One region of the Clostridium gasigenes genome, then DNA from elsewhere that is predicted to be linked to it. Evidence: riboswitches for the same ligand, from Rfam matches in the RefSeq annotation. Region 1 holds a riboswitch; each other region holds the start of a gene.
The links. A riboswitch is a leader RNA that binds a small molecule or an ion and turns the genes downstream of it on or off. The one in region 1 is predicted to bind cobalamin.

Region 1 (2,207 bases):
CTTTAATACGTTGTATATATAATTCGTTAAAGCTATCTATTTCACCTAAGCCTTTAAGATGTAATTTCACATCTATTCCTGCTGCTTTAAACATTGAATTCCATGAATCATCCTCTTCTGAAGCCATATCATTTTTAACATGATCACCTGCAACAACCATAAGTGGTATTAATGTAACTTCCTTTATATTTCTTTTCTTAACTCTCTTAAGTACACTATCAAAACTTGGATATCCTTCAACAGTTCCAACAAATACATTATCGTAACCTTCATCTTGTAATACCGTTTGCAAACAGCCATATGCTGAATTAGATGGATTTGCAGTTCCATGTCCAAACAAAATCAAATTTTCCTTCTTATCTAGTATTTCTTTAACACTTTCAATAAATAAACTATAATCCTGTGGAAGTTCTTCAATACCTTGATAATAAAATATTGGTCTACCTAAATTTATACTTTTAAATTTATCACTATATTTATTTACTACATTCTTTATATATGTAAATTCTTCTCCTGCTATCATATGAAGTGGTTGTACTATAACCTCTTCTATACCAAGCGCTAATAGCTTATCTAAAGATTCACTTGGCGTATCAACCTCTATATTATGCTTTTCCTTTAATTTTTTAATTATTTTATGTGATGTAAAAGCACGGCTAATTTTATATTCACCAAACTCTTCTTGTATTTTATTTTCTATTCTTTCAATAGAATTCGTTAATGCATCTAAATAACTTGTACCAAAACTTACTACTAATATAGCTTTATCCATAGTATCACTCCTAATTTTTTACTTAAGTCATAGTAAAATAAATAACAATCAAAAAACACCCCTACCATAACCTTGGTAGGGGTGCTGCAAATTTACACGACAAAAAACAAGAAATATGTTCAAAAAAATTCAACAATATTCTCTTGCTATTGTCCTTCCCACCGAAGGATAGCATATAATTATTAGGCAGGTCTCCTGACTTGGGTTCATCCTCCTCTCTTCCTTCCTAACCTTTTGGCCAGTGGATATCTTAGAGATTCGTCTCCCTTTACAGTAGCGGGGGCTGTAATGGATTTTAACCATTTTCCCTTTTAATTAAAAAACCTAAAATTAAATATTCTGTTGTTATAATAATAATATATTAATACTCTATATTATTCAAGGTATTATTATATTTTTATTTCAAATACAATTTTAAATATCTTCATAATCATCTTATAGCTTTATCTATCTCTATTTTAGACTTCTATAATATATATTATATAATTCTTCATAAGATATATTTTCTGGATGATTTTTTAATTTAGCTTTGTTTTCCCACATAGCATCTGTGTATGTTTTTATTTCCTCCTCACTTATTTCTATATCTACTTTTGTAAATTTAGATAATAAGTTTTCTAATTCACTATGTGACTTTAAACCTAATAGCTTATATATATTTTCTACTCTTTCTCTATTTTTAAACACTTTTAAGTATTCAATATAAAGACATCCATTAGCTAAACCATGTGGTATATTTTTAAAATATGTTAATGGATAACCCATTCCATGAGGAAGTGATGTTCCTGTTTGAGCAATTATTATTCCTGCCATTGTTGATGCTATCATTAATTTTTGCCTAATTTCACAACTTATTTCTCCTGATATTAATTCTTCTATACATTCACTCCATAGCTTAATTGATTTTTCTGCTAAAGCATCTGTAATAATATTAGCATTTACATTTAAATAACCTTCTACTATATGTGATAGTGAATCTATAGCTGTATTTAGTGTTGTTTTTAGATTCATATGTTGAGTATAAGTTTCATCTAAGAATGCTATTTTAGGGAATACCTCTTGTCCAAAATTAACCTTTGTCTTATTCTTATTATCTGTAACTATTGCATATTGAGTTGTTTCAGTTCCTGTACCTGAAGTTGTTGGAACTGCTATAACATCTAAAGCACATAGTTTTCCAGATTGTAAAATAGTATCCTTAGTTAACTCTTTATTTTTTATCATAATAGCAATTACCTTAGATGCATCTATTGGTGAGCCTCCACCAATCCCTATAATAAAATCAACTTTTTCTCTTTTCCCAATTTCAGCTGCTTTTTCAATAGTTTCTAAAGATGGATTCTCTTCTACTTCACTAAATATAACATATTCAATATTTGCAAACTCTAAAGCCTTAACTACATCATCTAAAGATCCATTTATTTTAGAGGAGTTT
Region 2 (2,207 bases), 1.2 Mb from region 1:
ATCCAATATGCTAATATCGGAACTCCCAAATGAAGTTCCAATACATATTATTAAAAATACTAAAGGAATGGATAATATCATTAACCTTTTATTTTTATTTGTTTCCATATACTTCTGGATAAACATATCTAGCCATTTCCTTTAATGCTTTAATTATATTTTGTGATGATCTTGATGAAGAATTTTTATCAAGAGTAAATATTTTATCTTCTTTTATTGCATTTATACTATTCCATCCATCACGGCTACTCACATCTTCAACAGCTGTTTTTCCTGCTGTATTTTTTCCAGGTGTATTTACTAATATAACATCCGGATTTGCATCTATTATTGATTCAGCGCTTGGAGAAATCCAAGATTTTTCATTTTTAAATATATTTTCCGCTCCAATTATTTCTATCATTTCATTTAAGAAAGTTTCGCTACCAAAACTACTTAATTTTGAACCAGCTCCTATTTCAAAATAAACCTTTTTCTTATCTGTAATTTTATCTCCAATTGCCTTTATTTCAGCGACTTCTTTTTTCATGTCTTCAATTATTTCTTTTCCTTTTTTTTCTGTTCCAGTAATACTTGCCATAAATTCTATATCTTCATATATTCCATCTATGCTGTAGCTACTTGGAATGTATGCTACTGGAATCCCAGCTTCTTTTATTAATTTAAATGGATCATTATCTCCAACTTTGTTGTGTCCTGAAGCTATTATAATATTAGGATCTAAAGATATTAATGTTTCTGCATCTGGATTTCTAAACTCAATTTGAGGTAAATCTGTATTAACACCTTCAACATCTGCTGAATATTTATCAATTGCAACTAACTTATCTGCTAGTCCAAGTGCTACTAACACCTCGGTATTTGATGGTGCTGTTGATATTATAGTTTTAACCTCTTTAGGTGCAGTAAACTCTGTTCCCTCTCTATCTGTCCTTGTTATTATCTTCTCTGTGCAACCTGCAAATAACATTGTTGTAAAAGTCATTGCAAATACTAGTGATAAAATTTTACCTTTCTTTTTCATTAATTATTCCTCCTTAATCTATATATCTAGGGCTCTCTTAACTTTATTATATTAAGTTATGTTATTTATTTTTAATAACCTTTACATATAAAATATTAAAAGAAAGGCATACCCCTTTAAGGGGTATGCCTAAAATACATAATTGCTTAATTTCATAAAATTATTATTAAATAATAATTAAGAATAAAAATTACAACTTATATCCTATCATTTCACCCACAGAAAATGATATTGTCGCACAAAAGGTAGGTATCCCGGCTCTACTTCATCCTACTCTCTTACCTTCCCGCATTTTGCAGTGGCTTTTAAGATTTCGTCCATAATACGGTTACTGGGGTAGCTCAGGATTTAGACCTGATTCCCTATTAAGTCAGCTAACGCCTTTTTGTGATTTATTTTTCTTATTGATTATATTACTAAAGTTTATTATATGTCAATTAAACTTTAGTATCATAACTAGTTTTTAGAATTCTAAATTTATATTACTAAACTATAATTTAATGCAGTAATAATTTTTTCGTTTTCCTCTCTAGTTCTTACTGCTATTCTATAAAAACTACTATTCAAACCTTCATAATTACTACAACTTCTAATTAGTATACTGTGTTTTATCATCTCTTCCTTTAAATCTAAGTTATTTAAAATTTTAAACATAATAAAATTAACTGATGGTTTAAACACTTTAATGTTTTTTATTTGTTTTAAATTATTATATAAATAGTTTTTTTCCTTTTCTACGTACTCAATACTGTGTCTTATATAATCTTCTTCTTTAAGAGCTTGTATAGTACCTTCGGATGCAACTACATTTACAGTCCAAGGAACTGTAACTTTCTTTATTAGAGTAATAAACTCTTCATTTTTAGAAATTCCATAACCAATTCTTATTCCTGGCATTGCAAAAAATTTAGTTAATGATTTTATAATTATAATATTTCCATATTTTTGCAATAAATCTTTAGATGTATACTCTTCTTCTGAGTTTAAAAAATCTAAAAAAGATTCATCTATAACTATAGTTGTTTTTGTTTCTAGTCCCTTCTTTGCTAATTTCTCAATAAAAGTATTTTTAGTTAAAACCCCTGTTGGATTATTTGGATTACATATAAATATCATATCTATGCTTTCATTTAAAGAGTTTATTAATTCATTATTTAATTTAAAATTATCTTCTTCCTTCAAA
Region 3 (2,207 bases), 1.2 Mb from region 1:
ATCGAGCGCAATGTTATATCCTATTTCTTTAGAACAATGTGATGTTATTAAGTAATCTCTTACTAATGGATTAATCTTAACTGCTGCTAGTGCTGCAACTGCCGATATAAAACCATCTACAACTACAGGTATTTGATAATAAGCTGCCCCTATAAACACTCCTACCATAGCTGCAATATCGAATCCACCTACTTTTGATATAATATCTATTGGGTCTTTTATATCTATATTATTTATTTCTAAAGCTGTTTTTATTACTACCTTTTTTTTCTCAAAGGCTTCTTTTGTTACACCTCCACCCTTACCAACTGCTTTCTCCAAGACACAATTTGTAAGTGCAATTAGTACAGCACTACTTGTTGTAGTATTTCCTATTCCCATCTCTCCTACACCTATTATGTCATATTTTTTTCCCTTTACCTTTCCTACCATTTCAATACCAATATTTATAGCGTTTACACACTCTTCATAACTCATAGCTGGTCCTTTAGCTATATTGCTTGTCCCTTTTCTTATTTTTCTATTATAGACCTTTGGTATTTCTTTATCACTATTAATACCTATATCAACTACTATTAAATCTGAGTTACTTTCTTTAGCAAGTACAGCTACTCCTGTTAATCCTTTTGTAAAATTAATAGTTTGAGCAAGTGTTACATATTGAGGTGCCGAGGCTACCCCCTCCTCTACAACACCATTATCAGAACACATTATAATTATACATTTCTTATTTATACTATTTTTAACGTTACCTGTAATCCCTGCAAGCTTTATTGATATTTTTTCCAATTTCCCAAGGCTTCCAAGGGGTTTTGCCAACGAATCCAACCTTTCCTTTGCCAGTTTACAAGCTTTCTTATTTGCAGGTTTAATATCATTTATAAATTTTTTTAAACTATCCTTATTTTCAAATCGCACCTTATACCCCCTAATAAAAATATCTCAGACATACTTATTTTTTGAAGTGCCTTACTAAGCATATCTATATTCATAACTTTAATTTTCTTTCAAATCTATTTGAACGTCAAAAAAGCATCTTACTTAACATAAGATGCTTGCATAACAAAATAAATAAGAATACTTTTCTTACTTAAAATACAATACACCCTTAATACACCGTTAAGTTGAGGGTGCTGAAAAAATAACAGGTCAATCATTTGATGAACTATCTATATTTTAAAAGCTCCCTAATAGCGTTAATGTATTGGCAGGTATTCCGACTTAAATTATGTTAAGACTTTTATTTTATTAATTTCTATAAATAAAATAATTGAAAAAACTAACTTTCACGGTGGCGGGACCGTATAGGCTTTTAACCTATTTCCCTTTTAATGTATTTAAACAACCATTACATATTTATTACCTTTTTGTTATAATACTTATAATTAATACAAAAGTCAATAAGTAAGGAGATTTTATGAATTCTATAATAATTGATTTTTTAAAGTATTCCTTAAATTGGGATATGAATTTTTTATCTTCACTAGAACAAATTGGAGGGCTTAGTAATAATAATTACAAAGCAATTTATTATAATAATTTATATTTTATACGTCTATGTAATCCAACTCCATTTAATATTAGTAGAAGAAATGAATTAACTATTTTACATACTGCTTGCGATTTAAATTTATGCCATATGCCTATTTACTTTGATGTGGAGACTGGAAATATGGTATATAAATGGATTAATGGAAAAATGCCTACAGAAATAGAGTTTAATTCTGAGCGCTTATTAAGGAAATTATGTATCAACTTAAAAAAATTACATTTAACAACATCTTTAACTTATTTCAATCCATTTAATGAAATTAGGGCGAGAATAAAAATATGTATTAATCTAAAACTTCCACTGCCTACTTATATATATTCTTTAACAGAAAAACTATTTCGGCTTGAAAAGGAACTAGAAATAAATAAATTCGTAGGCCTTTGTCATAACGATTTAAATGTTTCTAATATAATTATAGATGATAGAAATTTATATATTATAGATTATGAGTTCTCAGCTACTTGCGATGTTTTTTTTGATTTAGCAACTGTTGCATGGTTACAAGATTATAATGGACGTGTTAATTTATTAAAGGCCTATTCTGGAAGATTTAACATTAAAGATTATAATAAACTTATTAGCTATATTTATGTTGTTAAACTTCTAAATGCTCTTTGGAGTTTAATAAAATCAGCACAATCATTAAGTAACTACA
Region 4 (2,207 bases), 160 kb from region 1:
ATCATGAAGATGGCAATCTTTAATAATTCCAGTTCTTTTTGATGCCACTAACGCTCTCTCAATTATTTTAGGTATAGATGTATTTAAGTTTCCACCTATATCTACTGCTACTGCAAATATATCCTCTTTTCTTAACTCATCTACTAATTTATGTTCTTCTTCTCTTGTTGATATGGCCATTTTAGTTGCTATCTTTGCTACTTCAACACTATTTTTTTCTATCATAATTTCCTCCAATTTTCATATTAAAAATTTTTGAATCTCATCTTCTAGCCTATTTATAAGTTCTTTTTATATATTTAATTTTATCACATTAGAACTATTTATATAAGGCTTTTGAAAATAACTAATATCCATATTTTTTATTTGAAAATAATAATAAATTATATATTTTTTCACCTAATAATATCATAGCAAAATAATTTCCAACCATATGAATTAAATCAAAGGGAATCCCTCTAATCCAATAAGCTATTGCTACATTCATTCCTGAAGCAAATATATACGGTATTGCATATAATGCTCCAAATATTAATCCGAATCCTGCGGAAAAAATAGCTAACCCTAAAAAATTCTTATTAAATTTATTTTTTAAAATATATGTTATCATAACAAGGGCTGGCCATATTATTAAATATCCTATCCACCATAAACCAAAACCATACATAAGACCCATTGACATTACAAATACAAAGACTATATATAGTGCTTTTTTTTCATAAATCAGCGTAAATATTATTAATAATAATGATACTAATTCAACATTTGGTATAAAATTCAATGCTATTTGAGATACAACTACAATAGCTCCTAAGAAACCCATCAATATAATTGTTTTTAAATTGTTTCTCATTTTTAGAAACCTACTTTATAAATAAACTCTATTTTATCTCCATCTTTTATAACTGTGTCATCTATTCCAGTTTGTGCATCTTCTCCATTTATAGCTATGTTCCACCATTGTTGTTTAGCCATTTCTGTATCTATTCCATCTACTTTAGTAACCATTCTACCAAAATCGCCTTTACTTGTTTCTGCTATTCCCATTTCATCTAATGCTACTCCAAGCTTTTCTGCATCAGTTCTATGTATATGCTCTTTTTCATAATTTTCATCTTTGTTTATAACTGTAACAGTTATCTCTTTATTTCCTTTAACAGTCTTTTCTGTTAAAAACTTATTATAACTAAAGTATCCCCCTATAGCTATAATTACAATTAATAATGATACTAAAACCTTTTTATTATTCATTTTATTCTCTCCTTATATTTTAAAATTTCTAAAACAAAAAGAAGCACTCTAAAAAAAGTGCTTCTTTATATAAACATATTAAAATCAAAATAATTTAATAGTTATAAATACAACGCTCTTCCCTCCGAAGATATATAGTTTTCTATTATAATTAAATATCCTGACTCTTGCTTCATTCTTTAAGCTTTCCTTCCCAGAACTTTAATTCTAGTGGTTTTTTAAGCTTATCGTCCACAATTACAGTAGCGGGGGCTGCTATGGATTTTCACCATATTCCTTAATTAATAATTATATTAAATTTTATTTTCATCTTTTTTTATAGTAACATATTTTTGATTGTTTCACAACTCAATTACTTTTGTTCTGCCCAATCAGCTGGATAAGTTACATACATAAATTTAGCATAGTTTGGTACACAGAATTGTATTTTACTACCTTTAGGTACTAAAATAATTTCTCCAGCATCAGCGCAAACTTTTCTTCCATCTATATTTATTTCAAGTCTACCTTCTATAACATATTGTATTTCATCATACATTAATGTCCAATCAAAAGTTGTTTCTTTCATTTCCATAAGCCCACAACCAAGTCTTGGACTTTCTTCTAATGATAATGCATCTCTTAACATAACATTGTCTTGTGATTTACCTGTATCGAACTTTTCAAGCTTAAGCATAGGTAACTTAACAGACATAATTCCACTTTGATCTACATGTCTATCTGCATTTACATTAGTTACTCCTGATAAGTTTTCTTTAATAATTTTTCTTACTAAATCTTCAATAATGCTTCTATCTAAATTTTCCATAACTAACACTCCTTAATTACATATTTATTATTATTTACTCTTATTTTTAGCCATTGTTTTATTAGCGATTATACAAGCAATAACTACTGCTGTAATTCCACCTACAAGTTTACCAACTATCATAGGGAAAATCATTTCTTTAGCAACT

Region 2: it holds a riboswitch for cobalamin, as region 1 does, so the genes downstream of both, J1C67_RS15585 (ABC transporter substrate-binding protein) here and J1C67_RS02265 (sirohydrochlorin cobaltochelatase) in region 1, are expected to answer to the same signal.
Region 3: it holds a riboswitch for cobalamin, as region 1 does, so the genes downstream of both, cobT (nicotinate-nucleotide--dimethylbenzimidazole phosphoribosyltransferase) here and J1C67_RS02265 (sirohydrochlorin cobaltochelatase) in region 1, are expected to answer to the same signal.
Region 4: it holds a riboswitch for cobalamin, as region 1 does, so the genes downstream of both, J1C67_RS01495 (DUF4430 domain-containing protein) here and J1C67_RS02265 (sirohydrochlorin cobaltochelatase) in region 1, are expected to answer to the same signal.

The regions. Positions count from the first base shown of each region.
Region 1 is NZ_CP071376.1:464,294-466,500, forward strand. Features, by position in the region: gene J1C67_RS02265 (sirohydrochlorin cobaltochelatase) at 1-772, opposite strand, end outside; cobalamin riboswitch at 941-1,115, opposite strand; gene J1C67_RS02270 (iron-containing alcohol dehydrogenase family protein) at 1,226-2,207, opposite strand, start outside.
Region 2 is NZ_CP071376.1:3,325,074-3,327,280, forward strand. Features, by position in the region: gene J1C67_RS15580 (FecCD family ABC transporter permease) at 1-126, opposite strand, end outside; gene J1C67_RS15585 (ABC transporter substrate-binding protein) at 95-1,024, opposite strand; cobalamin riboswitch at 1,252-1,423, opposite strand; gene cobD (threonine-phosphate decarboxylase CobD) at 1,502-2,207, opposite strand, start outside.
Region 3 is NZ_CP071376.1:3,331,773-3,333,979, forward strand. Features, by position in the region: gene cobT (nicotinate-nucleotide--dimethylbenzimidazole phosphoribosyltransferase) at 1-918, opposite strand, end outside; cobalamin riboswitch at 1,190-1,365, opposite strand; gene J1C67_RS15630 (choline/ethanolamine kinase family protein) at 1,418-2,207, shown strand, end outside.
Region 4 is NZ_CP071376.1:308,408-310,614, forward strand. Features, by position in the region: gene J1C67_RS01485 (HutP family protein) at 1-225, opposite strand, end outside; gene J1C67_RS01490 (hypothetical protein) at 347-853, opposite strand; gene J1C67_RS01495 (DUF4430 domain-containing protein) at 856-1,251, opposite strand; cobalamin riboswitch at 1,405-1,530, opposite strand; gene J1C67_RS01500 (cupin domain-containing protein) at 1,604-2,059, opposite strand; gene eutH (ethanolamine utilization protein EutH) at 2,090-2,207, opposite strand, start outside.